Regions from separate parts of the Shewanella sp. Shew256 genome, predicted to be linked through region 1. Evidence: predicted binding sites of a transcription regulator. Region 1 holds the regulator's gene; each other region holds the start of a gene.
The links. The regulator MetJ, encoded in region 1, represses methionine synthesis genes. The targets are predictions, from matches to a motif close to TAGACGTCTAGACGTCTA.

Region 1 (7,995 bases):
GTGCGATGTCTATATCAGCGAAACCGCCGCCTATGCCGACGTGATTTTACCTGAATCGACTTACCTTGAGCGCGATGAGGAAATCGCCGATAAGTCGGGTAAAAATCCAGCCTACTATGTGCGCCAACGCGTGGTGGAAACCCTAGGCGACACTAAGCCCTCATGGCAAATCTTTAAGGATATTGGCCATAAGCTAGGGCTAAGTGAATTCTACCCTTGGGACAATATGGAAACCCTGCAACTGCTGCAGGTAAACCGTGACACAGACCTGCTGCGCCGCATTAAGGACGAAGGTTTTGTTAGCTTCGGTAAGCCCATTATGCTGCGCGAGCCTAAAATGGTGGCCGAATTTACTAAGGCCTACGCCAATGCCAAACCCGTGGATGAAGACGGCACCTACGGCAGTTTACTCAGCTTTAAAACCCCAAGCGGCAAGATTGAATTGACCTCAGCCAAGGTCGAAGCCATGGCGCCAGGACGCGGGGTGATTAAGTTCCGTGAAGTGCATTTGAAGAAAGCCGACGAGCTGTACTTTATCCAAGGCAAGGTCGCCGTGCATACCAATGGCGCGACTCACAATATCCCCATGCTGGCTAACCTGATGTCGGATAACGCCATTTGGGTGCATCCCGTTACGGCGGGCAAGTTAGGGATCAGCAATGGTGACCCGATTCGGTTAACCAGCAGTGTGGGCAGCGAAGAAGGCCATGCCTTAGTCACCCCGGGCATTCGTCCCGATACCGTGTTTGCCTATATGGGCTTTGGCTCTAAAAACAAAGAGTTGGTTAGAGCGACTGGTAAAGGTATCCACTGCGGAAACTTACTGCCCCATCAAACAGCCCCTGTGTGTGGCATGAATATTCATACGACAGGCGTCACGCTGGCAAAACGCTAATTGGAGGCTCAAATGACGAAAAGATATGTGATGGTGCACGATGAGAACAAGTGCATCGGCTGCCAAGCCTGTAACGTGGCCTGTCGCAGTGAAAACGGCGTCCCCGAGGGCGTGACTCGCTTGCAAGTGCGCGTAGAGGGGCCTTTCGGTGAGATGCCACACCTGCACTTTAAGTATCACAGGGTGTCGTGTCAGCAATGTGAAGATGCGCCCTGTGTGAAGGTGTGTCCAACGGGCGCTGCCTACGTGGGCGAGGACGGCATTGTCTCTATCCATGGCGATAAGTGTGTGGGTTGTATGTACTGCGTGGCGGCGTGTCCCTACAAGGTACGTTTTATGAACCCAGAAACCAAAGTGGCAGACAAGTGTAACTTCTGTAAGGACACGCGTTTGGCCCGGGGTGAAGAGCCCGCCTGTGTGACTGTGTGTCCGACCGATGCCTTAGTCTTTGGCGATGCCAACGATCCACAGAGTGAGGTCGCGATGCTACTCAACACTAAGATCACTTACCAAGATAAGACCCATTTAGGCACCAAGCCTAGGGTATATCGCGTTCCTACCAAAAGAGGGGGGATTTGATTATGAACAATACTTGGGGCGATATGGCGCAATATGATCCCGTCACTTGGCATTGGATCATCGCCGTGTATCTGTTTATGGCGGGTTTATCCGCCGGAAGTTTGCTGATTGGCATTGGTTTGCGTTGGTTTAATAAGGAACAAGCGCAGGGGGAGACGAGTATTCTCAAGGCCGCCGCCATTATTGGCCCAGTGGCCATTTGCCTAGGCTTGGCCTGTTTAGTGTTTGATTTAACTAAGCCTTTCCACTTCTGGCTGATTTTAATCAACTATAACTTCCAGTCCGTTATGGCGATTGGGGTATTAGCGCTACTGGCTTACTCACCCTTGGCATTTGCCTACGCAATTCTTGTGCTGCGTGACGAACTGCCAAAGTGGGGCTTAGGTTTTTTAGTGCCTATCGCTAAGCTGCTGATGCCCTTTAGAAAGCTGATTGAAGTGCTGCTGTTTATCCTCGCGATTGGTGTAGGCGCTTACACAGGCTTCTTAATTTCGGCCATGAATGCCTATCCGATGCTGAACACTGCGGTATTGCCGGCGCTGTTCTTAGTCTCTGGTTTATCGGCGGGCGCTGCTGCCAATGCGGTGCTGGCGCTGGTGATGTTCAAGACCGATAGCCACGACAAGACCTTAGCCAAAATGCATGGCTTAGAGCTGCCAGTGATGGCCATCGAAATCATGTTCCTGTTTATGCTGTTCTGCGCCTTGTACTTTAAGGGCGGTGCGGCTGCTGCGGCGCTGGCATCACTCACCTCTGGCGTGTGGGCGAGCGTATTCTGGATTGGCGTGGTTGGGGTTGGTTTTGGTATTCCATTGCTGTTTATGCTGTTGCCTGCCGCGACTCGCCACAGCAAGGGGGCGATGATCATGGTGGCCTGCGCCAGCTTAACCGGCGTGCTCGCGCTGAGACACTTTATTGTGTATGCGGGACAAAGCTATCTAAGTTAGTGCTCTGGTGAACTGCAATCTCGATGGGATAAGTCACACATCCCCTGCAAGCAAAAAGCACCGATTATCGGTGCTTTTTTATGGCGGCAATTGGCAGCGATTGGAAGGGGATTATTGCGGTAATTATTGCGGCAATAGCTCAATCACTGATTTCACGGTGAGCACTAAGGCGCTGATAGCGCAGAGGGCTAAGGTTGCCATCTTGGTCTTATGCTTATCCACATTCCCCACCAGTTTACCCGCCACTAAATAGCCTAAAAAGACCGAGGGCAGCAGCATCAGGGATAACCATAAATGCTTGATTTCGAGCAGGCCCGTCACCCCAAGGATGACCAGCGCTATGGTTGAGCTGAAGATAAAGAAGGCTGAGAGTGCGGCGCGAAATTTTGAGGCATCCTTACCCGCTAACAAAATCGCCATCGGTGGGCCACCAATGGCGGCAATATTACCAAAGATCCCCGATACCACGCCCGCGCCAAACAGAGTCGCTTTATTCACTGGCAGGCTGAATTTATACAGGCTCAGTACCACGGCGACCGCCACAATGCCAGCAATCGCCAGACCAAGAATCGGCTGTGGCGCAAACAGCAACAGGCTGGCACCGATAAAACCTCCGGGCACACGACCAATCAGTGCATATTGCAACCCGTTGAATTCTAAATGGCCGCGCTCTCGCAACAGAGTGAGAAGGGCGATAGAAAAGCCCATCACAATCACGGGGGCGGGCACTAATTCGGGGTCGACAATATACAGCAGCGGACTCGCCACCACGGCAAGACCAAAGCCAATCAGACTCTGGGTGAGGGCACCTAAAAACACAATCACAGACGCAATGGCGAGCGTTTGTGGATCTATCAAGGAGAACATAGGATTCCATCAAAAACAAAATAGGGATCGTTACTCTAACCCATCAGGCAAGATGAGTATTAACGATCCCTAATAATTAGTTACGGCAGGATTATGGACGCCTGAGCGTTATTCCATATCTTCCCACTCGATCCCCATTTCGTCCATCAACCGTTTCGCTTCGGCGGGAATGCTGTCTGGGCTATCTTTCGACAGATCGGCATCATCAGGCAGAGGCTGGCCGGTGTAGGCATGCAAAAATGCTTCACACAAGAGTTCGCTATTGGTGGCGTGGCGCAGGTTGTTCACCTGACGACGGGTACGTTCATCCGTGAGGACTTTTAGCACTTTGAGCGGAATAGACACAGTAATTTTCTTTACTTGTTCATTCTTCTTGCCATGTTCAGCATAGGGGCTGATGTATTCCCCATTCCATTCAGTCATTGACTCACCTGTTATAACGCTAAATTCGGGGCAGATTTTAAACCCTTACAGATAACAGTCAAATTATTGCTACTATTTCTTAGTGATTGCAAACAGATTTCTTTATGTTTAGACGTCTAAACGTCTTAACGCCTATTGACGATGCCACTGGGCTTAGGTACATTTAGACGTCCAGACATCTCTTTGCGAACTTAGGAGTTCCCGATGACCGCAGGCAAATTAGTGACCGAACGTCAATTAGCCACATTAGCAGTGCGTCAGGGTATCGAAAGCGATACTCAGTATGGCGCTGTGGTGCCGCCAATTTACCTGTCGACGAATTACGCCTTCGATGGTCATAAAAATCCTCGCGAATTTGATTACAGCCGTTCCGGCAATCCTACCCGCAGCATCTTAGGTGATGCCCTAGCTAAGCTGGAAAAGGGCGCAACTGGTGTGGTGACTTGCACTGGCATGGCAGCCATTACTTTAGTGACTACGTTGCTCGGCCCCGATGATTTATTGGTGGTGCCCCACGATTGCTACGGCGGTTCGTACCGTTTATTCACTAACTTGGCTAAAAAGGGCCAATTTAAACTGCTGGTGGTCGATCAAACCGACGGCCAAGCGCTTGAGCAAGCGATTAGCCAGCAACCTAAGATGGTGTGGATTGAAACCCCCTCTAATCCTCTGCTGCGAGTCGTCGATATCGAAGCTATCGCCAAGGCGAGCCACGCCGTAGGTGCTTTAGTGGTGGTTGACAACACTTTCCTTTCGCCAATTTTGCAGCAACCGCTGTTACTCGGTGCCGATATCGTTATCCACTCCACCACTAAGTACATCAATGGTCACAGCGATGTGGTGGGCGGCGCGGTGATCGCCAAAGATCCTCAACTCGGTGAGACCTTACATTGGTGGTCGAACACCTTGGGCTTAACGGGTTCAGCTTTTGATAGTTATCAAACCCTGCGTGGTCTGCGTACCTTAGTCGTGCGTATTCGTGAGCACCAAAGCAATGCCCAGCGTATTGTGGATGTGCTGACAAGTAGCCCAGTGGTGAGCAAAGTGTATTACCCTGGCCTTGCGGAACACCCCGGCCATGCCATTGCCGCCAAGCAGCAAAAAGGCTTTGGCGCTATGCTGAGTTTTGAGCTTAAGGGCGGCGAGGCTGAAGTGGTCGCCTTTTTAGATGCCTTAAGTTTATTCAGCGTGGCCGAGAGCTTAGGTGGCGTTGAGAGTCTCGTGGCCGTGCCCGCGACTATGACACACAGGGCGATGGAGCCCCAAGCGCGTTATGAAGCTGGCATTAAAGACACCCTATTACGTTTGTCGGTTGGTATTGAAGATGCCGACGACTTAGTTGCAGATATTCAAGCAGGATTGGCCGCCGTCGCGGCTTGTCAGTAGAGGAATTCGAGATGGCACGTTGTCACTTACATAAATTTGGTGGTTCCAGCTTAGCCGATGCCGATTGTTATCGCCGAGTCGCCCATATTCTGTTAACCCATGGTCATAGTGATGATCTGGTGGTGGTGTCTGCCGCAGGTAAAACCACTAACTTTTTATATAAATTATTGTCCCTGCGCGATAGCAATCAATTATGGCAAGAAGAGTTACAAGTCCTTATCAGCTATCAGCAAGGTTTGATTGAGCAGCTGTTATCCAATGAGCAAGCGCGGGATCTGCGTGAGCGTTTAACCACGGATAAAGCCCAGTTAATCAGTCTGTTATCTTTAGATTCCCGTAACGATTACCAAATTAGCCATGTGGTGAGCTTTGGTGAACGTTGGTCGGCGCGTTTAATGGCGGCACTGCTGCGTGAATCGGGTGTGGCCGCAAGCCATGTGGATGCCTGCTCGATTCTTGTGGCCGACGAGGCCGCCGTACCGCAAATTCGTGTGCAAGAATCCCGCGCCAAAGTGCAAGCTTTACTGGCGGCGCATCCTAACGAGCGTTTAGTGATCACAGGTTTTATCTGTGCCAACGAGCGTGGCGATACCTTGCTATTGGGTCGCAATGGCTCTGACTTTAGCGCCAGCTTAATTGCTAGCCTTGCCGACATTGAGCGCGTAACCATTTGGACCGACGTTGAAGGGGTATTTAACGCCGATCCGAATAAGATCAACGATGCGAAATTACTCAAGAGCATGTCCCTCGCCGAAGCTGACCGCTTGGCACGTTTAGGTTCGCCTGTTTTACATTCACGCACTTTGCAGCCGCTGTTTAACACTGAGGTGAGCCTAGCCGTACGTTCAAGCTACGCCTCCCATACCGACTTTACCCTGATTGCTCCCCACAGCTCCTCGGCGAGTGCGCCTGTGGTGACTAACCTCAATGCCGTGGTGTTATTTGGCTTTAAGATCGCGGGCGATGTGGCTAGTCTGCTCGAGCAATTAGTCGAGGCAGGGCTAACGCCACTGGCCCATTGGGTATCGGCGCATCAACGACTCGAGCTTGCTTATACCGCTGAAAACCAAAAACAAGTACAAAAGTTATTGGATGCACAGGCCGAAGCCCTCGGCATTAAAGATCTGCAAATTAATACCGAACTCGGTTTAGTGGCGCTTGTGAGTGCCGATGCTGAGCATTATCGCCGCAGCTTTGCCCGTTTACTGAGCCGCGACGCTAAGCCCTTGTTCAGTGGTGACTTAAGTCTGGTGACCTTAGTGCCACAGTCGCAAGTTAATCTGCTGACGCAAAAAGTGCATCGCCGCTGCGCCGGTCCGCGTAAACGTATTGGCGTATTGCTGCTGGGTGTGGGCAATATTGGTGAGGCGTGGGTGAAGCTGTTTAAGTCAGTTTCTCCCTCGTTAAATCAAGAGCTTGAAGCGCGTGTCGAACTTGTCGGTTTGGTGAGTTCCAGCAAAGCCCTGATCAAGTCTACGGCTGTGGATTTGGAAAACTGGCAGCAGGAATTCGATGCCGAGGCAACACCTTGGCAATATGAGCACTTATTCGAACAATTAGAACAACTTAACTGCGACGAACTGATTGCATTAGACATCAGCGCCAGCGCCAGTTTGACCCTACAATACCCAGAGTTTTTCGAGCGTGGCATCCATATGGTCAGCGCGAACAAACTGGCGGGTTCTGGCCCGCTGCCGTTTTACCGCGAGCTGAAGGAACAACTTGGTTATCGCCGTCTATTCTGGCGTTATAACGCCAGCTGCGGCGCGGGTTTACCTATCCAGCATGCCTTAAACGATCTGCGTAACAGCGGCGATACGGTTGAGGCTGTCGGCGGGATTTTCTCTGGCACTCTTTGCTGGTTGTTTGAGAAATACGATACCAGTAAACCCTTCTCGGAATTAGTGGTTGAAGCGCGTGGTTTAGGCATTACCGAACCCGATCCCCGCGACGATCTTTCTGGCCGCGATATGCAGCGCAAGCTGCTGATTTTAGCCCGTGAAATCGGTCTTGAAATCGAGCTTGAGGATATTGAGCTGCGCTCCTTAGTGCCAGCCCATTTAGCGGATATTCCGCTGGAACAATTCCTCGCCCGTATCGGTGAGTTGGATGATGAATTGCAGCAACAATACGGCGCGGCGGCGGAGCAAAACAAGGTACTGAGATATGTCGCCTCCTTGGACAATAGCGGTGCGACCCTGAAAGCCGAGGTGGGATTACAGTGGATTGATGCGAATCATCCCTACGCTAACCTTACGCCTGGGGACAATGTGTTTGTGATCCGCTCTGCTTTCTACCAAGGTAATCCTCTGATTATCCGTGGACCGGGTGCGGGTCGTGAGGTAACTGCCGCGGCGGTGCAATCGGATCTGACGCAGATCTGTCGTGATCTACTGCAAGAATAGGAATAAACCCAGAGGGACTTAAATCTCGTATCTTCAGGTTGATTCGGCCCATATTCATAGATTTAAAGGACTCATTCGAGTCCTTTTTTGTTGGCTAAAATTAGGTCAAGGATCTAAGTGGCAAACAAGGGATAAGAAAATGCCAAAAAGGGGATTTTTTGGCTTGACTTAACCGCCAGTTTCTCTAGTATATGGACATATAGACGTCCAAACGTCCATATGGGTTAAACTACTGCATTTATAAGTCGTACCAGCGCGATGGAGCGTCGCACTCGGGCGGTTGAGGAAATACACATGGCTTTTCATCACGCACAACATTCACATTCGCTAAACCAAAGTTTGTCTGAACTTAATGGCGATATTAATGTTTCTTTTGAGTTTTTCCCGCCATCAACCCCCGAAATGGAACAGATCCTGTGGAACTCTATCCGCCGTTTAGAGCCGCTGAATCCTAAGTTTGTTTCAGTGACCTATGGTGCAAACTCGGGCGTGC
Region 2 (7,995 bases), 410 kb from region 1:
GCCTCAGTGCCTACTACCTTGTCGGTTAAGATCTCGGGGTAATGGCCGTGTAGCTCCCAGGCGCGGAAGAAAGGTGTCCAGTCGATACGGTCGACTAAATCGGTTAATGGATAATCTTCAAATACTTGGCGACCCAGCACATTGGGTTTGAACGGGGTGTAGTTTGCCCAGTCGTGCTGGCAGCGGTTTTCGCGGGCGGCCTCTAGCGAGACGATTTCCTTACGCTTGGTTTGCGATAAACGCTTAATGCGCATCTCTTCGTATTCGGCGTAGGTCTCATCGATAGTCGCCTGACGGGTTTCGTTGCTGACTAGCTTGCTAACCATAGGCACGGCGCGCGAGGCGTCGGCAATGTAAATCGCGCCATGGGGATAATGGGGGGCAATCTTCACTGCGGTATGGATTTTCGAGCAGGTGGCGCCGCCGATAATCGCCGGAATGGTAAGGCCTTCACGGTAGAAGGTTTTCACATTGTGCACCATCTCATCGAGACTTGGGGTGATAAGCCCGGACATGCCGATAATGTCGATATTGTGCTCTTTCACGGCCTCAAGAATGCGCTCCACCGACACCATCACGCCTAAGTCGAACACCTCAAAACCGTTACAGGCGAGCACCACGCCGACAATGTTTTTGCCGATATCGTGCACATCGCCCTTAACCGTGACCATCAAAATTCTGCCGTTAGATTGGCCTTCGACCTTCTCTTGCTCGATAAAAGGGTTGAGGTAGGCCACGGCCTTTTTCATCACCCGCGCCGATTTTACCACCTGTGGCAGGAACATTTTGCCCGAGCCAAACAGGTCGCCGACGATATTCATACCGTCCATCAGCGGACCTTCGATCACATCCAACGGACGGGAGGCGAGTTGGCGAGCCGCTTCGGTATCTTCGTCGATAAATTCGGTGATGCCTTTGACCAACGCATGGGCGAGACGTTGATTCACCGGCCATGAGCGCCATTCTAAGTCTTCTTTTTTCGCGCTACTTGAACCATCGCCACGGAATTTTTCAGCAATCTCAAGCAATTGCTCGGTGTTGTTTGAGTCTTCAACTGGGCAGGGCAGGTTGAGCACGACGTTCTCGACCTTATCCTTAAGCTCGGGGTCGATATCATCGTAAATCGCTAATTGGCCCGCGTTAACGATACCCATGTCCATGCCGACTTTAATTGCGTGGTATAGGAATACCGCATGGATCGCCTCACGCACTGGATTGTTACCGCGGAAGGAGAACGACACGTTCGACACCCCGCCGGAAATCATCGCGTGGGGCAGGGTGGCCTTAATCTCTTTAATGGCTTCAATAAAATCGACGGCATAGTTATCGTGCTCATCGATACCCGTGGCAATGGCAAAGATATTCGGGTCGAAGATAATGTCTTCGGGCGGAAAGCCGACCTTATCGACCAGCACGCGGTAGGCGCGGGTACAGATCTCTACTTTGCGCGCCTTAGTGTCGGCCTGACCTTGCTCGTCGAACGCCATAATAATCGCCGCGGCGCCGTAGCGTTTCACTAGGGTTGCCTGCTCGATAAACTTCTCTTCGCCTTCCTTCAAGGAGATAGAGTTTACGATTCCCTTGCCTTGAATACATTTGAGGCCAGCTTCAATCACCTCCCACTTTGAGGAGTCGATCATAATCGGCACGCGGCTGATATCCGGCTCAGAGGCGATAAGATTTAAGAACTTATGCATCACCTCCACGCCATCGAGCATACCTTCGTCCATGTTGATGTCGATGATCTGCGCGCCGCTTTCTACCTGTTCACGGGCGACATCGAGCGCCTGCTCGAACTTGCCTTCTTTGATCAGTTTTAAAAACTTGGCCGAGCCAGTCACGTTGGTACGTTCACCCACGTTCACAAACAGGGTTTGGGCGTCGATAGTGAGCGGTTCCAAACCCGATAAACGGCAAGCGACGGGGATCTCGGGTAGTACCCGTGGTGCAAAGGGCTCTACGGCTTCGCGAATGACCTTAATATGCTCGGGCGTGCTACCACAGCAGCCGCCGATAATGTTGAGCATGCCTTCACGGGCCCATTCTTGGATAACGCTCGCCATATCCTCTGGGGTTTCATCGTAACCGCCAAACTCGTTTGGCAGACCCGCGTTAGGGTGCGCTGAGACATAGCACTCGGCGATGCGCGACAGTTCTTCAACGTAGGGGCGCAGCTCCTTAGGGCCGAGGGCGCAGTTAAGGCCGATGGATAAGGGCTTGATATGGCGAAGGGAGTTATAAAAGGCTTCGGTGGTTTGTCCGGTCAGGGTTCGGCCCGAGGCATCGGTAATAGTGCCTGAGATCATAACCGGTAAACGCGCGGGCGAATTTGGCCCAAAGAGTTCATCGAACACGGTTTCGATGGCAAATAAGGCGGCCTTAGCGTTTAAGGTATCGAAAATGGTCTCGACCATAATGATATCGGCGCCACCTTCAATTAAGGCGCGGGTCGATTCGCAGTAAGCGGTCACTAACTCATCGAAGTGGATATTGCGATATCCGGGATCGTTAACATCGGGGCTGATAGAGCAAGTGCGGTTAGTGGGCCCTAACACACCGGCAACATAACGTGGCTTACCCGTGGCTTTTTCGATTTCATCACAGGCCTCACGGGCGAGGCGTGCACCTTCACGGTTAATTTCGGCGGACAGCGACTGCATGTCGTAGTCGGCCATGGCGATAGTGGTGGCGTTGAAGGTGTTGGTTTCAATAATATCGGCACCGGCTTTTAGGTAGTCGATGTGAATTTGTTTGATGATGTGTGGCTGAGTGAGCACTAAAAGATCGTTATTGCCCTTAACGTCGGTATGCCAATCCTTGAAACGCTCGCCACGGTAATCCTCTTCCTCAAGCTTGTAGCCTTGGATCATAGTGCCCATGGCGCCGTCTAAAATCAGAATGCGCTTTGACAACTGGTTGCGAATGTCTGCCAGTGCTTGGCTGGCTCGATGGAGAGATATCGCCATAAATGATTACCTTTACTACAGCTAAGTTGAGTCCAAAGTACGCAATCGGGTGACAAATTGCATTTTATTATTGAATGTCGTTCGTTATGTTTTGGACATTTATACGTATAGACGTCCATAATACGCGACATCGGATTGTCAGGGCAAGGCTAAAGTTGGTATAGCATAGGCGAGATAAGGCAGATAAAAACGCTAAAAGGAAAGATTAGATGAAGCAGCTCTGGTTATTACTGTTACGCCATGGAGAATGCGAGGGCGGGGCTATTTTGCGGGGCCGAGTCGACGTGCCACTGAGCGACAAGGGCTGGCGGCAGATGTCGGCGGCGGTGGCGGCGCAGGCGACTGTGTGCCACGGCATTTATAGCTCGACCTCAAGGCGCTGCGCCGAGTTTGCTAAGGCCTTTGCGGCCGAGCTGCATTCGAGTGCGTCAGTAGGCATAAGTTTAGATGCGCCCGCGCCTTTGCCGCTCAAGGTCAACCTGCTGGAGGAGTTACAGGAAATAGCCTTCGGCGATTGGGATGGCTGCCTGCTCGATGACTTATATCAACGCGACGGCGAGCGGATGGCGGCCTATTGGCAGAATCCCTGGGAGGTGACGCCGCCTAATGGTGAAGCCATGGCAAACTTTGAAGCCCGTATCGATGGTGCGATAGCACAAATCCTCGATAAAGAGTTTGCCCTGCTGACTATGGATGATGAACAGGCCCATGGGGAGTTTAATGCCTGTGCACCCGCGGCTAATATCTGGGTGGTGACCCACGGCGGGGTTATTCGCCACTTGATGTCAAAAGCGCTGGGGGCGGTGAAAACCTTAGGTTTTTACAGTCAGCTCGCCTTACCCGTGGCGGCGGTGGTGACGATTAATGTGCTCGAGGATGAGCAAGGTAAAAGATACTGGCGTTTAGACTGGCCATCGGGCCACTGTGAGTAGCTTAAAAGCATCAGTCATCGGATGATGAAAATTTTCTGATTTAAACAGCATTGCCTAATGGGCAAGATATAGGATAATGCTTTTCCCTTACATTTGAGCCAGATAACGAACCCAGTACGTTAAGCTCAAAGGTCGCAGAAATAGGTGTTAGGAATTTTGCGCAATTTAGTGCTATTGCTTAAGGGCAACAGTGTTGAAGCGCGCCGGATAACCCAAACATAATAGGGAATCGGGGAGCTGCCCGTCAGTAGCCCGAACTGTACCCGCAACTGTGAGTAGTCGAAGAACTTTGTGTCTTCCCCTACGAGTCAGGATACCTGCCTATTTCTGTTTTCGCTGCGTGCAGCCTTAGTTCTCGAGCGGGTAACTCGAGGGAGCAGAAGATGACATTAATGAGTTTCGCCCTGTTGGCCCAAGCGGCTGCTGGCACAGATAACACCAATCAATATCCATGTGGGAGCAATCGTTAGTGATGCATTCCACATCGAGCCTTGCGCCCTTAGCGCCCGCTGCGACCTCCGCCAATATGGCACTTAAGGTCAGCCAATTGAGTTGGGCGATTGAGGGAAAAACCATCCTCTCGGAGATAAGCTTTGCCCTGCCGCAGGGGGAAATGCTCGGGCTGATAGGCCCCAACGGCGCGGGTAAATCCAGTTTGCTGCGCTGTTTATACCGCTTTATTCGCCCTGCTAAAGGTCATATCAGTCTGTTTTCGCAGGATATTAGCGAGCTGTCGCCCAAGGCGTTTGCCTGTAAAGTGGCGGTGGTGCAGCAGGATACGCCGCAATACTTCGATATGACCACAGAGCAATTGGTTGCCATGGGACTCACGCCGCACAAGGGGATGTTTGATACTAACTCCAGCGGCGATGGTGAAAAAATTGCTAAGGCGCTGGAAAAGGTAGGCCTCAGTCATAAAGTGCATCAACAATACGATCGTTTATCGGGCGGCGAGAAGCAACGCGCCCTGATCGCCCGTGCCATAGTACAGCAGCCGCAATTGTTGATTTTAGATGAGCCGACAAACCACCTCGATATCCGCTATCAAATTCAAATCTTAGAGCTAGTGCGAAGCCTTGGGATCAGCGTCATTGCCTCTATTCACGATCTTAATTTAGCCAGCGCCCTGTGCGACCACTTATTGCTGCTGGACAAGGGGCTGGTGAGTGCCATGGGCACGCCGGCTCAGGTTCTAACCGAGGAACGTATCGCCGAAGTCTTTGGGGTATGCGCCCAAGTGACGCCACATCCCCAGCATGGTAACCCCTTGATTAATTACTTTTATGGTTATCAAAAGCCCAAGAGCGATGCTGTGGACGCGGCGAGAGACTCCCACGCAGTTTCGGCTCAGGCTAGAGCGTCAGAGGCTTGCGCCTGCCATAACCCAGGTGCGCCAAACGAGGTCTTACAAAGAGCTGCAATGCTAAATGAGAGCGTCGAGAACACGCCATGATAGACACACTTAAACTGGTGACCATGAATTTTTTTAGCCACATTTTTACGCCGCTCACGCGCCAGCAATGGCTCATCTTAGGCTTGGCGGGTTTTGCCCTGCTCACCCCCATCGCCGCTGCGAGTTTTGGTGCGGCCAATATTAGCTTCTTAGATGTGCTGCAGGTGTTTATCAATAAACTCAGTCACTTGTTTATGGCCGATGAGGCCGTGAGCACCAGCAGCATGACAGAGCGGATTGTGATGGAGCTGCGACTGCCACGGATTATACTCGCCTTTGTGGCGGGGGCGGGGTTGTCTTTGGCGGGCAGCGTGCTGCAAACCGTGACTCGCAACCCTCTTGCCGATCCTTATCTGTTCGGCATTAGCTCCGGCGCCTCCTTTGGTGCCGTGGTCATGCTGACGCTATTCACAGGTTCTGGCCTGTTTGGCAATGCGGGCACGATCGCCAATTCGGGGATTTTTAGCGGTTCAGGGACTTTTGCTGGCTTGTTATGGTTTAGCTTACCCTTCGGCGCCTTTATTGGTGCCAGTCTGTCGGTGCTAATCGTGCTGGCGTTAGCTGGGTTAGGCCTTAAGAGTCAGGTGGAGCGCATGTTGCTCTCTGGCGTGGCGACCTCCTTTATGTTTAGCGCCTTAACCAGTTTATTGCTGTACTTTGCCAGCCCGCAGGCTACCGCATCGGTGTTATTTTGGAGCCTTGGCAGTTTTGCTAAGGCCAGTTGGTCGCTGCTGGTGCTGCCGTCTTTAGTGGTGCTACTTAGCTTTTTTATTATCCTAGGTTGGAAACGCCAAATCATGGCCCTGCAAGCGGGGGATGAAACGGCCCACACCTTAGGGGTGAATGTGCCTAAGCTGCGCCTCAATATGCTGCTGCTCTGCTCGCTTATCACCGCGATTTTAGTGGCTACTTGTGGTGGTATTGGCTTTGTCGGCTTGATGATCCCGCATACAGTTCGTTTGTTATTCCCCGGTCGTCAGCCCATCTTACTGATGGCGCTGGTGGGCGGCCTGTTTATGGTGTGGATTGATGTACTCGCCCGATGTTTGCTTGGCAATCAGGAATTACCCGTAGGGATTATCACCGCCGCGATTGGTAGCTTCTTCTTTTTGCTGATTTTGCGTCGGCGCAAGCTATCGAATTAGCATGGGTCTTATGGATTGCCGAAATTTAGTACTAAGTGCGTATGGCAAATTACAGCAGGATGCTTCGTAGTTGTTGTTCTAGAATGTGTTAGCGAACGTACTAGTAAATGAGTTATTAGCAGCGGATCTATCATTGGATCCGACATTGCCACTGGAGTGTGAATGCCTCAATCTGTCCCGTTATTTCAAATCGAGCCTGTGAGTAAAGCGCAGGATCAACTCATTCAGCAAAAGATCGATCTTAAGACTAAGCCGCCCGGCGCTCTGGGGCAGTTAGAGTCCTTAGCGTTGCAAATTGCCCGCATTCAAGGGCCGCAGCAATTACAGATAGTTAACCCTACCATGTTGGTGTTTGCCGGAGATCATGGGATTGCCGCCGAAGGCGTGTCGATTGCCCCGAGCGAAGTCACGCGGCAGATGGTGCAAAACTTTGCCCATGGCGGCGCGGCCATCAATGTGTTTTGTAGTCAGTTAGGCTTCAATCTGGAAGTGATTGATTGCGGTATTTTAACCCCAGTTGAAGATGCCGAAGGCATTATCGACCAACGCCTTGGCGCGGGAACGGCCGCGATTCACTTAGAACCTGCCATGACGTTAGCCTGCGTGGATAAGGGCTTTGCCATGGCGCAGGCGTTAATCGAGCGTCACCATCAGGCGGGCTGTAACTTGGTCGCATTTGGTGAGATGGGTATAGGCAATACTTCGTCAGCGGCGGCAATTATGGCGGCCATTATGCAACTCGATGTAGCCGACTGTGTTGGCCGTGGTACGGGCATCAATAGCGAAACCTTAGAGCGTAAACAGATGCTTATCGAACTCGCGCTGCTGTTACACCAGAGTGCGATGACAGGGCCTCGGCAAGTGCTGGCCTGTTTGGGCGGCTTTGAAATTGTGCAAATGACGGGGGCCATGCTCGCCGCTGCCGAGCGCAAGATGCTGGTCGTGGTGGATGGTTTTATTGCGACCGCAGCGGCTTTGGTTGCCGTGACTATCAATGCGAATGTGCGGGATTATTTGATTTTTGCCCACCGCTCCGAGGAGCAAGGTCATCAGCGTATGTTGGAACATTTAAAGGCTAAGCCATTGTTATCTTTAGGGCTGAGATTAGGCGAAGGCACGGGCGCTGCCTTGGCATTGCCATTAATTCAAGCCGCTGTAAATTTTTACAATCAAATGGCGAGTTTTAGTGATGCGGGGATTGAGGCTGTTGTATGATGTGCGCTGCTAAGTGGCTTATTTAAAATAATAACTTTTAGCAGACCTTTTTAATCTTAAACCTTGCAGCAAGTGTTAATTCACTAAGGATGCTTTATGTCAGAACGCGAAAGCTGGCACAAAGAGATAGATTTGTTTTTAGTGGCCATGGGCTATTTTACCCGCATTCCTATGCCCAAATGGGTTGAGGTCGATGCTGACAAACTCAACAAAGCCAGCCGTTACTTTGGCTTAGTGGGCCTGCTGGTGGGTCTACTCAGTGCCATCGTGTTTTGGCTCACCCA
Region 3 (7,995 bases), 310 kb from region 1:
ATTATCTTTAATCCGCGCTTATTAGTGCCGTTTATCCTATCGCCGCTGATTAATTTTATCTTAGCTTACAGTGCTATCCATGTTGGGATCTTAAGCTTTGAGGGTCACAGTTTCCCTTGGATCACGCCGCCATTGCTCAACGCTTACATTGCCAGCGGCCATATCAGTGCGGTGTTTTTCCAGGTGTTATTAATCGGGCTTGGGGTATTGATTTATCTGCCCTTTGTACGACGTTTCTCCTTGATGTCTGAGCATTATGAGTTTGATAGCGAATTAATCAAACGTGTGCAGTTTCAAGCAGATATCGACCGGATGAGTGAGCAGCATTATTCACAGCAGCAGTCCGAATCGCTTAAGGCTGAATTGAACCTCGAGAAGACCATCAAAGAAGTCTTGGCGGGTGAGTTGCAACTACACTATCAGCCTAAAATTGCCTTAAGTACTAATCATGTTGTTGGATATGAAGCGCTTATTCGCCTGAAGGATGAGCATGGTAAGTTAAAGGGGCCGTATTTTATTGATGCCTTTCAGCGTGCAGGCTATTCCCATATCATCGACCGCTTTGTGATTAATACGGTTGCAGAGGATCTCGCTCGCTGGGAATTAGAAGGTTTTTACCCAAAAGTGAGCATCAATATCGACCCAAACAATATTACCGATCCCCAATTGTTGGCGACCATGAATGAAAGGTTAGGCAGCGTCGCCAACCGAGTCGAAATTGAGATGTTAGAATCGGCCTTTATGTTGGATTTAAATCGTATCGATAACAGCATGAAGCAGCTTAAACAACATGGGTTTAGCTTTTTCTTAGATGACTTCGGGACAGGGTTTTCTAGCTTAAGTTTACTGAGTCGGATTAATGTCGATGGTATTAAGCTCGACCGCAGTATTCTGGCCAATACCAGCGAGCCAAAAGGGCGTACCTTGTATCTGCAAATCTGTAAGCTTTGTAATAGTTTAGGCTTCAGTTTGATTGCCGAAGGAGTTGAAACCCCTGAAGAAGCCGAGTTTGTTAAAGCGGCGGGGGTGAGTTATGTGCAGGGCTGGTTATACGCCAAGGCGATGCCAGGACCCGAGGCTAAAGCCTTTTGGTTGGAGAGAAATAGTGAGTGATACCTTGGTCAGCAATCTGCTGACGACATACGCCAATGCCAATTTGTCGGCTTGGGATAATTTGCGAGTCTTATTATCCGAGTGCGCGTTGCAGCAATGCGAAGCCCGTGGATTTGAAGTCGATTGCGACGATAGTCGCCCCCATTATTGGCTGCAGATTGAGGATTGTTGGCTCGATTGCGGCAGAACCAATGCCTACAGCGCGGCTATAGAACGTTTAACACCTGAGGCCGTTCAAGGTGCAAGGATTATCGGCGTGCAAGACTGTGCACTGTTATCCGCCGCGCAGATAAACCTGCTGTGTATGCAAAACGCCCATTTTGACCACTGTTAATCCGAGTTATAGGATTAACCATTCCCCCGTCGGATACTTCCCTTGATAGCCAAAAGGAAGCCGTCCTTGTAAGTACCAAGCTAAACGTTCTTGGGTAAATTCTGAGAGCGTTCATCGGCTAGCAGTAAAGTGGCTAAGGTATCGGCATCATCTGACACCAGTGTGCAAATCTCAGCAACGGGTACTATTTTCCAGGTTTCCAGATAGGCGGCTTTAGCGATTTGAGCGACGATTTCGCTTGAGACTTGGGGCTTTAATCTGTCGGCTTGCTGATGGTCGCTAACGCATAAGCTTTCATAGGGTTCGGAGTAGGGCGGTTCGAAAAAACGGTCGGGATCCTTTTCAAGATAAGTGGTGATTTCTTCAAGGCTGCCTAAGGTTTTGGTCATGGGCTCGTTATGGCCCACCTTGGTCGCCCAAGAACAGGATTGGAGTTGTGCGATTAACGGCTTCATTGAGTCCCTGTCTTTTGCCTATAGTGAAAGCCATCTTGCTGATTATGATGGGGTTAGGCAATACATCCTAAGCATAAAAAAACCGCCCTAAGGCGGTTTTTTACAAGCGAAAGCGTGAGCTTAATGCAGATTACAGACCTGCATCGGCGCGAAGTGCGTCAGCTTTATCCGTCGCTTCCCATGGGAACTCGTTACGGCCAAAGTGACCATAAGCGGCGGTTGCTTGATAGATTGGGCGAGCTAGGTTCAACATTTCGGTCAGGCCGTATGGGCGCAGGTCGAAGTGTTGACGGACTAACTTGATTAAGACTTCTTCTGATACTTTACCAGTACCGAAGGTCTCAACGCTGATAGACGTAGGTTCAGCCACACCGATAGCGTAAGACACTTGGATCTCACAACGGTCCGCTAAGCCTGCTGCAACGATGTTTTTCGCTACGTAACGGGCAGCGTAAGCCGCACTACGGTCAACTTTTGATGGGTCTTTACCAGAGAAAGCACCACCACCGTGACGCGCCATACCACCGTAGGTATCTACGATGATCTTACGACCGGTTAAACCACAGTCACCCATTGGACCACCGATAACGAAACGGCCAGTTGGGTTGATGAAGTATTTAGTGTCCTTGTTCAGCCATTGTGCTGGCAGAACTGGCTTGATGATGGTTTCCATCACGCCTTCGATCAGATCCGCTTGGGCGATGTCAGGGCTGTGTTGGGTAGACAGTACGATCGCATCGATACCAACAATTTTGTTGTCTTCGTAAGCGAAGGTGACTTGGCTTTTCGCATCAGGGCGTAACCATGGCAGAGTGCCATCTTTACGCACTTCTGATTGGCGCTTCACTAATGCGTGGGCATAGGTGATTGGCGCTGGCATCAGAATGTCAGTTTCGTTGCTGGCATAACCAAACATTAAACCTTGGTCGCCAGCACCTTGTTCTTTTGGATCGGCACGGTCGACACCTTGGTTGATGTCTGGAGACTGTTTACCAATCGCATTTAATACTGCGCAAGAATCGGCATCGAAGCCCATATCGGAATGGACATAACCAATTTCACGAACCGTTTTACGGGTCAGCTCTTCAATATCAACCCAGGCAGAGGTGGTCACTTCGCCACCTACTAATACCATGCCAGTTTTGACATATGTTTCGCACGCAACACGTGCTTTAGGATCTTGGGCCAGAATCGCATCTAGCACAGCATCAGAAATCTGATCTGCAATCTTATCGGGATGACCTTCTGAGACCGACTCAGAAGTAAACAAGTGCTTTGCCATAGTAGGAAAATCTCGTCGTTAGCAATCAAACGTGTAGAAGCATCTACATCTAGACGGCTATTTTAGTGGAATTTCCCTTGGTTGACACCCCCTAAACTAAATATTTGTGTGTAAAGTGAGGTAAGCCCCAAATCTGGCTGAGTTTGCGGCGCTGGAGTTTCTGCTCTAACTCAATGAATTGATAGTGGTATGTGGTTTTTGTTCCAGATGAGGTGGGTAAGTTGTCGCTGAGCTAAGCTCAAACCAAGGTTGTAGCCTGATTGCTATGGGACTAAATGTGACAAAGGATATAACATATTTAAATTATTGTATTACAAATGTGTTTAATGTGTTTTAAGATGAATTCGCCTAAACCTTCAAAGGTGTAATCCACCAGACTGGACAGTGGAATGCAATTTTCGTTTGCGTCGCTTCGCTATGTAGGGGAAAATATGCGTCCAAATTGCCCGCTAGACCCCACAAATTAAGCAGGAGAGAGCATGTCTTCCCGTAAAGTACTCGCCAACGCAATCCGTGCGTTAAGTATGGATGCAGTTCAAAAAGCAAACTCAGGCCACCCTGGCGCCCCAATGGGCATGGCAGATATTGCTGAAGTGCTGTGGAATGATTTCCTTAAGCACAATCCGAACAATCCGAAATGGGTAGATAGAGATCGTTTTATCCTCTCTAACGGTCACGGATCTATGCTGATCTACTCTTTATTACACCTGACTGGCTACGACCTGCCTATCGATGAACTGAAGCAATTCCGTCAGTTACATTCAAAAACTCCGGGTCACCCAGAATACGGCTACACCCCTGGTGTTGAAACCACCACTGGCCCATTAGGGGCGGGGATCAGCAACGCTGTGGGTATGGCGATTGCAGAAAAAACCTTAGCGGCACAGTTCAACCGTGAAGGTCACGAGATTGTTGACCACTACACATACTGCTTCCTCGGCGATGGCTGCTTGATGGAAGGTATTTCCCACGAAGCTTGTTCTCTGGCTGGTACCTTAGGCCTAGGCAAACTGATCGCATTTTGGGATGACAATGGCATCTCTATCGACGGTCATGTTGAAGGCTGGTTTACCGATGACACGCCAAAACGTTTCGAATCATACGGCTGGCATGTAATTGCTAACGTTGATGGTCACGATAGCGATGCGATTCGCGCGGCTATCGAAGCGGCAAAAGCCGTGACCGACAAGCCAACCATGATCTGCTGCAAAACCATTATCGGTTTTGGTTCACCAAACAAATCTGGCAGCCACGATTGCCACGGCGCACCATTAGGTGATGCTGAAATCGCAGCGGCCCGTGAATTCTTAGGTTGGCCACATGCGCCATTCGAAATCCCTGCCGACGTATACGCAGGTTGGGATGCTAAAGAAGCCGGTAACGCCCGTGAAGCGGCTTGGAACGATAAGTTTGCCGCTTACGCTGCTGCTTACCCAGAACTGGCTGCCGAATACGAGCGCCGTGTGATGAAAGGTGAATTACCAGCTGATTTCGAAGCTAAAGCGCAAGCCTTTATCCAAGAATGCCAAGCGAAAGGCGAAGGTATTGCGAGCCGTAAAGCGTCACAAAACGCGATTGCCGCCTTCGGTGCGGTTCTGCCTGAACTGTTAGGCGGCAGTGCTGACTTAGCGGGTTCTAACCTGACCTTGTGGGCAGGTTCTAAAGGTATTCAAGAAGATCCAGCGGGTAACTACGTGTACTACGGTGTGCGTGAGTTCGGTATGAGCGGCATCATGAACGGTGTGTCACTCCACGGTGGTTTCATCAACTACGGCGCGACGTTCATGATGTTTATGGAATACGCTCGTAATGCAGTACGTATGTCTGCGCTAATGGGCATTCAAAACATCTTCGTTTACACCCACGACTCTATCGGTCAAGGTGAAGATGGTCCAACTCACCAACCAGTTGAGCAATTAGCTAACCTGCGTATGACGCCAAACATGGCGGTATGGCGCCCATGTGACGCGGCTGAAACCGCAGTGGCATGGAAAGCGGCTATCGAACGTCGTCATGCACCAACATCGCTAGTATTCAGCCGTCAAAACCTGAAGGCTCAACCACGTACTGCTGAGCAGTTAGCTAATGTGGCAAAAGGCGCTTACGTACTGCAAGACTGTGCGGGTACGCCTGAGTTCATCCTGATTGCAACCGGTAGTGAAGTGCAATTAGCGGTAGAAGCGGCGGCTGCGCTGACTGAACAAGGCAAACAAGTTCGCGTGGTTTCTATGCCATCAAACACTGAGTTTGATAAGCAAGATGCCGCTTACAAAGAGTCTGTACTGCCAAAAGCGGTGACTAAGCGTATCGCTATCGAAGCGGCCCATACTGACTTCTGGTACAAGTATGTTGGTTTCGAAGGCACTGTTGTTGGCATGACCACTTTTGGTGAGTCTGCGCCAGGTAACGTCCTGCTGAAGCACTTCGGTTTCACCGTTGAAAATGTGCTGAATGCTGCAAAATCACTAGGCTAATCGCTTAGGTGATGAGATTACCGACAAAAGGTTAAACTTTTGAAAGGTTAATCTGTATAATGCGGCCTGCAATCGTTTGCAGGCCGTTTTTGTATATGCAGTATTGTTAAGAGGAAATAAAGACCTCAATGATCCGAGTCGCAATCAATGGTTATGGTCGTATTGGCCGCTCAATCCTTCGCGCTTTATATGAGTCCGGAAAACGTCAGCAAATACAAATTGTCGCAATCAACGAGTTGGCTAAGCCAGAAGCCATCATTCATCTGACCCAGTACGATACTACCCACGGTCGGTTTCAGCCCAGAGTCAAATTAGTCGATGATCAGATGCTGATCGGCGATGACGTCATCAAAATTCTCCATGAACCGGATCCAGCCAAGCTGCCTTGGCGCGAGATGGACATCGATATCGTCTATGAAGCGACTGGCGCCATCTTAGATCGCAACAGTTGCGAGGCCCATATCTACGCAGGCGCCAAACAGGTCTTAATCAGTCACCCTTCTTCTGCCGATGTTGACGGCACTATCGTTTACGGTGTGAACCAAGACTTACTGCGCGCCGAGCATACTGTGGTCTCCAACGCCTCTTGTACAACCAACTGTATCGTGCCCGTTATCGACGTGCTGGATAAACACTTTGGCGTGAAAAGTGGCGCGATTACCACTATCCATTCGGCGATGAACGATCAGCAAGTGATTGATGCCTATCATGATGACTTACGCCGCACCCGAGCTGCGGGTCAGTCAATCATCCCTGTCGACACTAAACTTGCCCGTGGTATCGAGCGGATTTTGCCGCACATGAAAGACAAGTTTGAGGCGATTTCGGTGCGCGTTCCCACGATCAACGTTACCGCTATCGATCTTTCGGTAACATTAGATAAAACAGTGGATATTGCGACCGTCAATCAAGTGTTAGAATTGGCCGCCAATGGACGATTTAACGGTATCTTAGGCTATACTGATGAGCCGCTCGTATCCTGTGATTTTAACCATGATCCGCGCTCAAGCATTGTCGATGGCACCCAAACTCGGGTGAGCGCAGGGCAGTTGGTGAAACTGTTGCTGTGGTGCGATAACGAGTGGGGCTTTGCAAATCGTATGCTAGATACCAGTTTGGCGATGATTGCAGCTAAACAAAGCTGAAGATGAGAATTTATACCAGTGGGTTAAGCCTAGTGGCCAATTCGACGGGATGTCGAGTGCCGAGTAGCTATCTAGGCTAACCGATTGATGCAAAACCAGTTTGTTTTTTTTGATTATAAAAGGAAGCGTTACCATGGCAATTATCAATATGTCAGATTTAGATCTCCAAGGTAAGCGAGTGCTTATTCGTGAAGATCTCAATGTGCCAGTCAGCAACGGCGTCGTCACCAGTGATGCACGTCTGCGCGCCTCTCTTCCCACTATCGAATTAGCCCTTGCCAAAGGCGCTGCGGTAATGGTGATGTCTCACTTAGGTCGTCCAACCGAAGGTGAATACAACAGCGAATTCTCCATGCAACCTGTGGTCGATTACTTGGCCAAAGCCCTGTCTTGCCCTGTGCGCTTAGCGACCGACTATTTAGACGGCGTTGAAGTTGCGGTAGGCGAAGTGGTTGTGTTTGAAAACGTTCGCTTTAACAAAGGCGAGAAGAAAAACGACGAAGCCCTGTCAAAGAAAATGGCAGCCTTATGTGATGTGTATGTGATGGATGCCTTCGGTACCGCTCACCGCGCAGAAGCGTCTACCAATGGTGTTGGCTTACACGCACCTATAGCCTGTGCAGGCCCATTATTAGCACAAGAATTAGAAGCGTTAGGCAAAGCCCTAGACAACCCAGCGCGCCCATTAGTGGCCATCGTTGGCGGTTCTAAAGTGTCGACTAAGCTGACCGTATTAGAAAGCTTATCTGGCATCGTGGACCAGTTAGTCGTTGGCGGTGGTATCGCCAACACCTTTATCGCTGCGGCGGGCCACAATGTAGGTAAATCCTTATACGAAGCGGATTTAATTGATGAAGCTAAGCGCTTAGTGGCGAATGCCCAAAGCCGCGGTGGCGACATCCCAGTACCTACCGATGTGGTTGTTGCGGGTGAGTTTAGCCCAACGGCCGCCGCGACCTTAAAAGCGGTCAATGAAGTGGGCGATAGCGACATGATTTTCGACATCGGCCCCGACAGTGCCGAAGCGTTAGCGAAAATCATCAAGTCTGCTGGCACTATCGTATGGAACGGCCCTGTGGGCGTGTTCGAGTTCGACCAATTCGGTGAAGGTACTAAGCGTATCGCGCAAGCTATCGCTGATTCTAAAGCCTTCTCTATCGCTGGCGGTGGTGACACCTTAGCGGCGGTCGAC
Region 4 (7,995 bases), 250 kb from region 1:
TCATTTGGCGTGCGTGGTGACAACAACAGCCTAATGATTACCCAAACTGGTAATGACAACTTAGTGCTGGGTTCACAAGCTGGCAATAGCAACAGCATCAGCGTTAACCAAACCGGTGATATGAACGTTGCAACCGTTGTTCAGTACTAATCTCTATCGATAGGCCGTCTGCTGTAGGCGGCCCAATAAAAACGGGAACATGAATCATGTTCCCGTTTTTATTTGCATATAAAGCGCAAAAGTGAGTTGCCGCTCGTCTTATCTTGCCGATGTAAATCACCGGCCCAGTTCACTCGCAACTCATCTTAGTGCGTTTAAGGCTTAAGCTTTGAGCTTAACTGCAAAACTCAAAATGTGTTTGATAGGTCTGAGCCCAACGCAATAGCTCAACACGATTGCGGGACTGGGTCTTACGGAAAATAGAGGAAATATGTGCCTTCACCGTATGCTCACTGATGCAGAGTCGATGGGCGATTTCCTTATTACGCGCGCCGCTAGAGACGAACTGAATAATGGTTCGCTCCCTCGATGTAAGCGCTTGCAACATGGCAACAGTATCGGCGGGCATATCATTTTGCCCATCCAACTTTTGCACCACCCGGCGAAACATCTTACTGAGTAAGGTTCTATCGTACCAAAGCTCATCGGCCACCATTTTGCGCAGCCCTGTTAGCATCAAATCCATGCGCTGATCCGCAAATAACAAACCGCGGATCCCCAGCAACATGGCTGACTCTTGGTCTAAGGAATTACGCTCGACTTGATACAAAGCGACGGGAACATGGGGCACCAGACGTGAGGCCAACAGCGGAATGCCTTTATTATCTAAGGCAGCGCCTTTTTGGGCGATAAGGCAAAAACTGCGTTGCCCTTTATCTAAATTTAGCTCGGAAGCCTGTTTAACAATCCGTGTTTTTAATCCGATAGATTCTGCGAGTATCGCCAAATGGCAAGGCGCTGCCACTTGATGCAGAAAAACTAACTCGTTGATAGTATTCACTTTACTCTTCTCCCTGAAAAGTATTTCGTCTTTATTAGTCTAATGTTGAACTTAAGCGTGCAAATGCACAAAAATACAATTAATTAACATAGCCCATTTTGACTAGTTACCGCATGAATGCCATCACCCGAATGTACTAAATAATCACTCTTTTTTTATAGTAAGTTCGACTAACAGACCAAGGCTTTATCACTAAACAGTGATTAATCCTGAAGCTTATCGACGGAACATTCAGGGTACACCTTAGTCTATAAAGCTCTCAATCGAAAGTTGATACAAAAATTTAACAGAAAATAATGACGGTTTGAGGCATAAAAAATCCCCTCTAAGTGAGACTTAGAGGGGATTTTTCGGTAAGTGTTTGAGCCTAGCCTGACCGATAAGTTTTGCGATTTGTTTATCCTGCACACGGGACAAACTGATTAGTGCGACAATGGCCCCAATCAAGGCTAAAAACATATCCGATTGAGTATCCCACACATAACCTTGAGTACCTAAGAAGGCCTCAGCGCCTTCGCCCGTCGCGGCGGCCACCCACCATTCAATCAGTTCGTAGAAGGCGCTGAAGGCCAACACAAAGCAGGTGACTAAAAAGGCACACCATGCGCCAGGTTTAACGGCTTGATTACGTAACATAATCTCACGGGCTAACATGGCAGGAATAAAACCTTGGGCGAAATGCCCGACCTTGTCGTAGTTGTTGCGTTCAGTGCCCATCCACTGGGCAATCGTATCGAACAGTGGCACTTCGGCATAGGTATAGTGCGCGCCAACAAACAACACACAGCAATGCACCAGCACCAAAAAATACACTAAGGGCGTCAGCGGAAAACCCTTGCGGGTAAAAAAGAGCAAGGGCACGGCCACTAATGCGGGCAAGGCTTCGAGCCACCAAGTGAATGGATCTGCGGGTTTTATCGCCGACCATATTAAAACTGAGAGGTAAATACCGCACCAAATGATTTTGTTATTCAATGTTCCTTCCTCTTATGCGATATTGTTCTAATTCTAGAATATTAACTTTAGCCATCTAGCCCTCCACAGTGAGCAAAAAAAGTGCTACTTTGGAAGGCCAAGGCTGTCAGCATATCACACAGAACTATTTCAATTAATTAGAGGGTACCCATATCATGGCGAAACATTCGCTGGACAAGGATAAGATCAAGATCCTGTTGTTGGAAGGCGTCCACCAATCTGCGGTCGATGTATTTGAACGTGCTGGATACACCAATATCGAGTATCACAAAGCCTCCTTGGGTGATGAAGCCCTGCTCGAGTCCATCAAAGATGCTCACTTTGTTGGTATTCGTTCCCGTACCCAATTAACGGCTGATGTATTGAAGCGTGCCGAAAAACTGATTGCGATTGGTTGTTTCTGTATCGGTACTAACCAAGTGGATCTCGCGACCGCCGAATTACTCGGTATCCCCGTCTTTAACGCACCGTTTTCCAATACCCGCAGCGTGGCTGAACTGGTATTAGGCGAAATTATCATGCTGATGCGCGGCATTCCTGAACGTAATGCCATCGCCCACCGTGGTGGCTGGATGAAAACGGCCGCCGGCAGTTACGAAGTCCGTGGCAAAACCTTAGGTGTGATAGGTTATGGCCATATTGGTACTCAGCTTGGGATCCTGGCTGAAACCTTAGGCATGCGCGTGGTGTTTTTCGATATCGAAGACAAACTGCCATTAGGCAATGCCCAACAAATTCATTCGATGGAACAATTACTGGCACAGTCCGATGTGATCAGTTTGCACGTCCCAGAGACAGCGCAGACCAAAGATATGATCAGCACCGCAGAATTTGCCGCCATGCGCAAAGGCAGCATCTTTATCAACGCCTCACGCGGCACTGTGGTTGATATCGATGCCCTGACGGTTGCCCTTAAAGAGCGTCACCTTGCGGGCGCGGCAATCGACGTATTCCCCGTCGAGCCACAATCGAATGATGATGAATTTATCAGCCCATTACGTGGCTTAGACAATGTGCTGTTGACCCCGCACGTGGGCGGCAGTACTGCCGAAGCCCAAGAAAACATCGGTATCGAAGTGGCTGGTAAGTTAGCCAAATACTCAGACAACGGTTCGACCGTTTCTGCGGTTAACTTCCCTGAAGTGTCGCTGCCAATGCACAAAGGTATTTCGCGCTTACTGCACATTCACCAAAACCGTCCTGGCGTGCTGATCAAAATCAACAAAGCTTTCTCTGAAAAAGGCATCAACATTGCCGCTCAGTATCTGCAAACCACAGCTGAAATCGGTTATGTGGTGATGGAAGTCGATACTCACCAAGCCGAGGAAGCACTGGTCGAACTTAAGGCCATTGAAGGCACACTGCGCACCCGCGTATTGTTCTAAGGCTTTACGCACTCAGCTTGAGTGTATTTATAAGGCGCACATTTCATTCAAGATATGTGCGCCTTATGCTTTTGAGCGCCGCTTAATTCCGCTACAATCTAGCCTCTTGCATCGTCTTCATTTTCAGGATCTCCGCTATGACTATTGCAGTTTCGACACCCACTTGGGATCTGGACGCCTCAATGCCTCCACTTATGCTCGCCAACCTATCCCACCTCGGCCTCATCAAAGTGGTCGGCGAACAGGGTCGCAGTTTTATCCATGGTCAAGTCACCACGGATATCAGCTCACTCGAAGCCAACCAATGGCGCTGGGGCGCACATTGCGATCCTAAGGGTAAGATGCTCGCCAGCTTCCGCACCTTCGCCATCCAAGATGCGCTGTTGATGCTGATGCCAAAGGACACCCTTGAGCTCGACCTGCCACAGCTGCAAAAATATGCCGTATTTAGCAAGGCAACCCTGACAAATGCGACGGCTGAGTGGACATTACTCGGTGTGGCGGGCGAACAGGCAGTACCGTTTGTGACGCAACACTTCGGTGAAATCACTGAAGAACTCACACTGGTTGAACATGGCGCCATCCTAAAGGATGGGGACCGTTTTATTCTGGTGCTGCAGCCAGAAGCGGCAACGGCCTTAGTGGGCGAGCACACAGTGTTTGATGCCAGCGCTTGGCAAGCCTTAGAAATTGCAGCAGGCTACCCTAATCTAGCCCCAAACCATGCTAACCAATATGTGCCGCAGATGTGTAACCTGCAGGCCATTAATGGCATTAGCTTCAACAAGGGCTGCTATATGGGCCAAGAAACCGTTGCTCGCACTAAATACCGTGGCGGTAACAAGCGCGCACTCTATATTCTTCAGGGCACCACAGTATTAACGATTAATTTAGAAAGCGTTATCGAGATTGCATTAGAAGATGGCTATCGCAAGGGCGGACAAATTATTGAGTTCGTGCAGCGTGGCAATCAAGTGTTACTGACCGCCGTTCTCGCTAACGATACCGCAAATGATGCCAAGCTGCGTTTTGCTGATGACGAGCAATCCAGCTTAGGGATCCAAGCGCTGCCCTACTCGCTCGAAGAGGAATAGTTGGCCGCGAGCAAACAAAGAGTTGCTATTGAAAAAGGCGCTCTAGGCGCCTTTTTTGTTTAATGCTCGATGTAAGTGTCTCGAATAGCCACGACTTCGGGCAGAATTTGCTTAAACTCCTCCACCAGCTTAGGGTCAAAGTGTTTGCCCGCTTGGCTTTCGAGTAACTCGACCGTGGCTTCAATTGTCCACGGCTCCTTGTAAGGACGACGCGAAGTCAGGGCATCGAAAACGTCCGCTATCGCCACAATCCGGCCTTCAATCGGAATATTTTCCCCAGACAAACCATTAGGATAACCCGAACCATCCCATTTTTCGTGGTGGGTTAAGGCGATGCGCCGCGCCATTTGCAGCAGTGGATCGCCATGTTCGCCAATGATCTCAGCGCCAATGGCGGCATGTTGCTGCATGATTTCCCACTCATCGGCATCGAGCTTACCGGGCTTTTTCAGCACCGCATCGGGAGTGCCGATTTTCCCGATGTCGTGCATCGGCGCGGCGTTATATAACAGCTCGCAGAAGGTGCTAGGCAAGCCTAATTTCACGGCCAGCATCCGTGCATAGTGGCTCATGCGCACCACGTGCAGGCCCGTCTCGTTGTCTTTGTATTCGGCGGCGCGGCCTAAGCGGCGGATAATTTCGAAGCGGGTTTCTTCTAACTCTTGGGTGCGCTCTTTTACCTGTTGCTCTAGTAGGCGCTTTTGATCGTACAGCGCTAGATGGGTTCGGACCCGCGCTTTTACCACAGGAGCACTCACTGGCTTAGTAATGTAATCGACGGCGCCTAACTCAAACCCTTGGGTCTCGTCGGCCACCTCAGACAAGGCGGTCACAAAAATCACCGGAATATGGCAAGTTAAGGGTTCCTGCTTAAGCAACTTACACACTTCATAGCCATTCATGCCGGGCATCATTACGTCGAGTAAAATCAAATCAGGTAGGGTTTTGGCAACAAGGGCGAGTGCTCTTGGTCCATCAATCGCCACCTTGACCTTATAATCCTCACCGAGGATACCCACTAAAATATCAATATTCTCCGGTGTATCATCGACGACCAATATCGTTGCCTTATCCATCAACACTTTCACCTTATCCAGTGGCTTTATTTATGGTCAACTACCGCACCTCATTGACCGGTTGTCACGCTAATTCCGCAAGCACGTCATCTATCAAATCCACGGCTTCATCAAATTGATACTGATTAATCATAGTCAGGGCTGGGCTGAGCTGCAGCCATAACTTGCTACTCACCTGAGGTTTTAGCGCATCGATTTGCGCCACCGCATCTGAGTCAGCATCCTCTAGGCTTTGTCGCAGCTGTTTTAAGGCGGTGACTAGCGCCTCTGGCGAGAGTTGTTCGCTCGTCGATGTGGTCGACTCCTCAAACTGGGGCTTGACCCGCTCAATGGCATCACAAATCGACGCCACTAGCGCTTGGATTTGGTCTAACTCAGTTTGGTATTCGCTCTTCTCACCTAAGTGCAACTCTAGTTGGCGGGCTAATTCCACCAGCTTACTGGAGCTTAAGTTACCCGCGAGCCCCTTCAAGGTATGCGCCATCCGCACGGCATCGTCACGTTTGTCATTGGCGAGCGCTTTATTGATGAGATCCACCACATTACGCTGACTGGTAACGAAACGATCGAAGATCCTTTGATACAAACGGGTAGAGTTTTGAACTAATTGTAAGCCCCTATCGATATCCAGCTCAGGATGCTCGGGCCATTTCACCACAGATTCAGAATCTAAGTTGATAGGTTTAACTGGGATATCAACCAGTTGACTCGGTTCTGTGTTATCGACCAGCGACGCGCTGCCACCTAAGTATTTCAACAGGGTTTGATACAGTAGGTTGACCTCAATCGGCTTAGCGATATGGTCGTTCATCCCCGCTCTTAAACACATTTCCTTATCGCCAGCCATCGCATTTGCCGTCATCGCGACCACGGGCAGCTCGGTGAGTTCAGGCCGCTTTCTGAGTGCCTGCGTGGCCTGATAACCGTCCATCACTGGCATTTGGCAGTCCATCAACACCAGATCGAAGCTCTGCTGCTCCAGCTTATCGAGCGCTATCTGGCCGTTAGTGGCAATGGATAAGATAATCCCCACCTGCTCTAAAAACTCGGTGGCCACCTCAAGGTTCATCTCATTGTCTTCAACCAAGAGGATGCGCTTACCCTTAAGCGGCAATAACAGTTTAGGATCGATGCTCTCGCTCTGGCGTCTCACGGGGAGAACTCCCGCCCGGCCGAGGGAATTCATAATGCCGTCGAGCAACCTAGATGCACTAATGGGTTTACTGATATATCCGGCCAAGCCAAGTTCTTCAATTTGGCTTAAGAAGTCTTGGTTGGCGTGGGCCGACACCATCAAGATCCGCGGCGCTTTCTTCGCCTGCTGCTTGATTTGTTTAGCCGTTTCAATGCCATCGAGGTTTGGCATCTTCCAGTCGATTAAGGCAACGGCATATTCCTGCTGGATACAACGGGTCACAGCCTCTTCGCCGGAGCGCACCGTATCCACCCTAAAGCCCATGCTTTCTAAGGTGGTGCGCATAATGTCACGGGCGGTGGCATTGTCATCGGCCACCAGAATCGGCATACCTTCGAGCTCTTGGGCAACCGTTAGCTTTTGACCGCTGGAAATCTGCAACTTAACGGTAAAGTAGAAGGTACTGCCGTGGCCGAACTGACTTTCAACCCCTATGGTGCCGCCCATCAGTTCGACGAGCTGTTTACAAATCGCTAGCCCTAAGCCCGTACCGCCGTACTTGCGGGTGGTTGAGGTGTCGGCCTGACTGAAAGATTTAAACAACTTGGCCTGCTGATCTGCGGTTAAACCAATACCGCTGTCGCGCACACTAAAGCGCAGCACCACATCGTCATTTTGCTGCTCAACTAAGTTGAGCGATAACAAGACTTCACCGCGCTCGGTAAACTTAATCGCGTTGTTCATCAAGTTGATCAGCACTTGCCCTAGGCGCAGCGAATCACCATATAAGTGCCTAGGCACATTGGGCGCCACCGCAAACAGCAGTTCAAGCTGTTTATGGGCCGCCTTCTCGGAGAACATATCGCTGAGATCTTCGAGCATAGTATCGAGCTGGAAGGGCACAGATTCGATGTCTAACTTGCCGGCTTCAATTTTAGAGAAGTCGAGGATGTCGTTAATGATGGAGAGTAAGGATTTTGAAGCGCGCTCAATTTTCTCCACATAATTTTTCTGCTTCTTATCCAACGCCGTCTGCAAACAAAGTTGCGACATACCGATAATGGCATTCATCGGCGTGCGGATTTCATGGGACATATTCGCGAGGAAATCGCCCTTAGCCTTACTCGCCGCATCAGCCTCCTCTTTCGCCACTAACAGTTCGTCAGATAGCAGTTTCAGCTCTGTCATATCGACCATACTGACCACGGCCGATTCGAACTGCTTCTGGCTATCAAACAGTGCCGACACATTGACCGTCATCCACAACGGCTCACCATTGGGGCGAATAAAGCTACGTTCACCGCGATAGTGGTCGACTTTACCTTCGGCC

Region 2: metH (methionine synthase) is a predicted target of MetJ. The motif match lies at 3,067-3,084, and genes of this name have one in related genera.
Region 3: metK (methionine adenosyltransferase) is a predicted target of MetJ. The motif match lies at 3,227-3,244, and genes of this name have one in related genera.
Region 4: serA (phosphoglycerate dehydrogenase) is a predicted target of MetJ. The motif match lies at 2,024-2,041, and genes of this name have one in related genera.

What each region holds. Positions count from the first base shown of each region.
Region 1 is NZ_NAJR01000001.1:133,446-141,440, forward strand. Features, by position in the region: gene phsA (thiosulfate reductase PhsA) at 1-895, shown strand, start outside; gene B5P39_RS00610 (4Fe-4S dicluster domain-containing protein) at 908-1,474, shown strand; gene nrfD (NrfD/PsrC family molybdoenzyme membrane anchor subunit) at 1,477-2,421, shown strand; gene B5P39_RS00620 (sulfite exporter TauE/SafE family protein) at 2,545-3,288, opposite strand; gene metJ (met regulon transcriptional regulator MetJ) at 3,397-3,711, opposite strand; gene metB (cystathionine gamma-synthase) at 3,934-5,097, shown strand; gene B5P39_RS00635 (bifunctional aspartate kinase/homoserine dehydrogenase II) at 5,109-7,502, shown strand; gene metF (methylenetetrahydrofolate reductase) at 7,797-7,995, shown strand, end outside.
Region 2 is NZ_NAJR01000001.1:542,843-550,837, forward strand. Features, by position in the region: gene metH (methionine synthase) at 1-2,966, opposite strand, end outside; gene B5P39_RS02290 (histidine phosphatase family protein) at 3,176-3,898, shown strand; cobalamin riboswitch at 4,071-4,237, shown strand; gene B5P39_RS02295 (ABC transporter ATP-binding protein) at 4,371-5,351, shown strand; gene B5P39_RS02300 (FecCD family ABC transporter permease) at 5,348-6,496, shown strand; gene cobT (nicotinate-nucleotide--dimethylbenzimidazole phosphoribosyltransferase) at 6,659-7,711, shown strand; gene B5P39_RS02310 (adenosylcobinamide-GDP ribazoletransferase) at 7,808-7,995, shown strand, end outside.
Region 3 is NZ_NAJR01000001.1:444,860-452,854, forward strand. Features, by position in the region: gene B5P39_RS01915 (EAL domain-containing protein) at 1-1,113, shown strand, start outside; gene B5P39_RS01920 (hypothetical protein) at 1,106-1,447, shown strand; gene B5P39_RS01925 (hypothetical protein) at 1,528-1,902, opposite strand; gene metK (methionine adenosyltransferase) at 2,033-3,184, opposite strand; gene tkt (transketolase) at 3,664-5,658, shown strand; gene epd (erythrose-4-phosphate dehydrogenase) at 5,787-6,803, shown strand; gene B5P39_RS01945 (phosphoglycerate kinase) at 6,937-7,995, shown strand, end outside.
Region 4 is NZ_NAJR01000001.1:381,441-389,435, reverse strand. Features, by position in the region: gene B5P39_RS01650 (curlin) at 1-150, shown strand, start outside; gene B5P39_RS01645 (helix-turn-helix transcriptional regulator) at 335-1,000, opposite strand; gene B5P39_RS01640 (DUF2238 domain-containing protein) at 1,337-1,975, opposite strand; gene serA (phosphoglycerate dehydrogenase) at 2,131-3,360, shown strand; gene ygfZ (tRNA-modifying protein YgfZ) at 3,498-4,454, shown strand; gene B5P39_RS01625 (response regulator) at 4,514-5,530, opposite strand; gene B5P39_RS01620 (PAS domain S-box protein) at 5,595-7,995, opposite strand, start outside.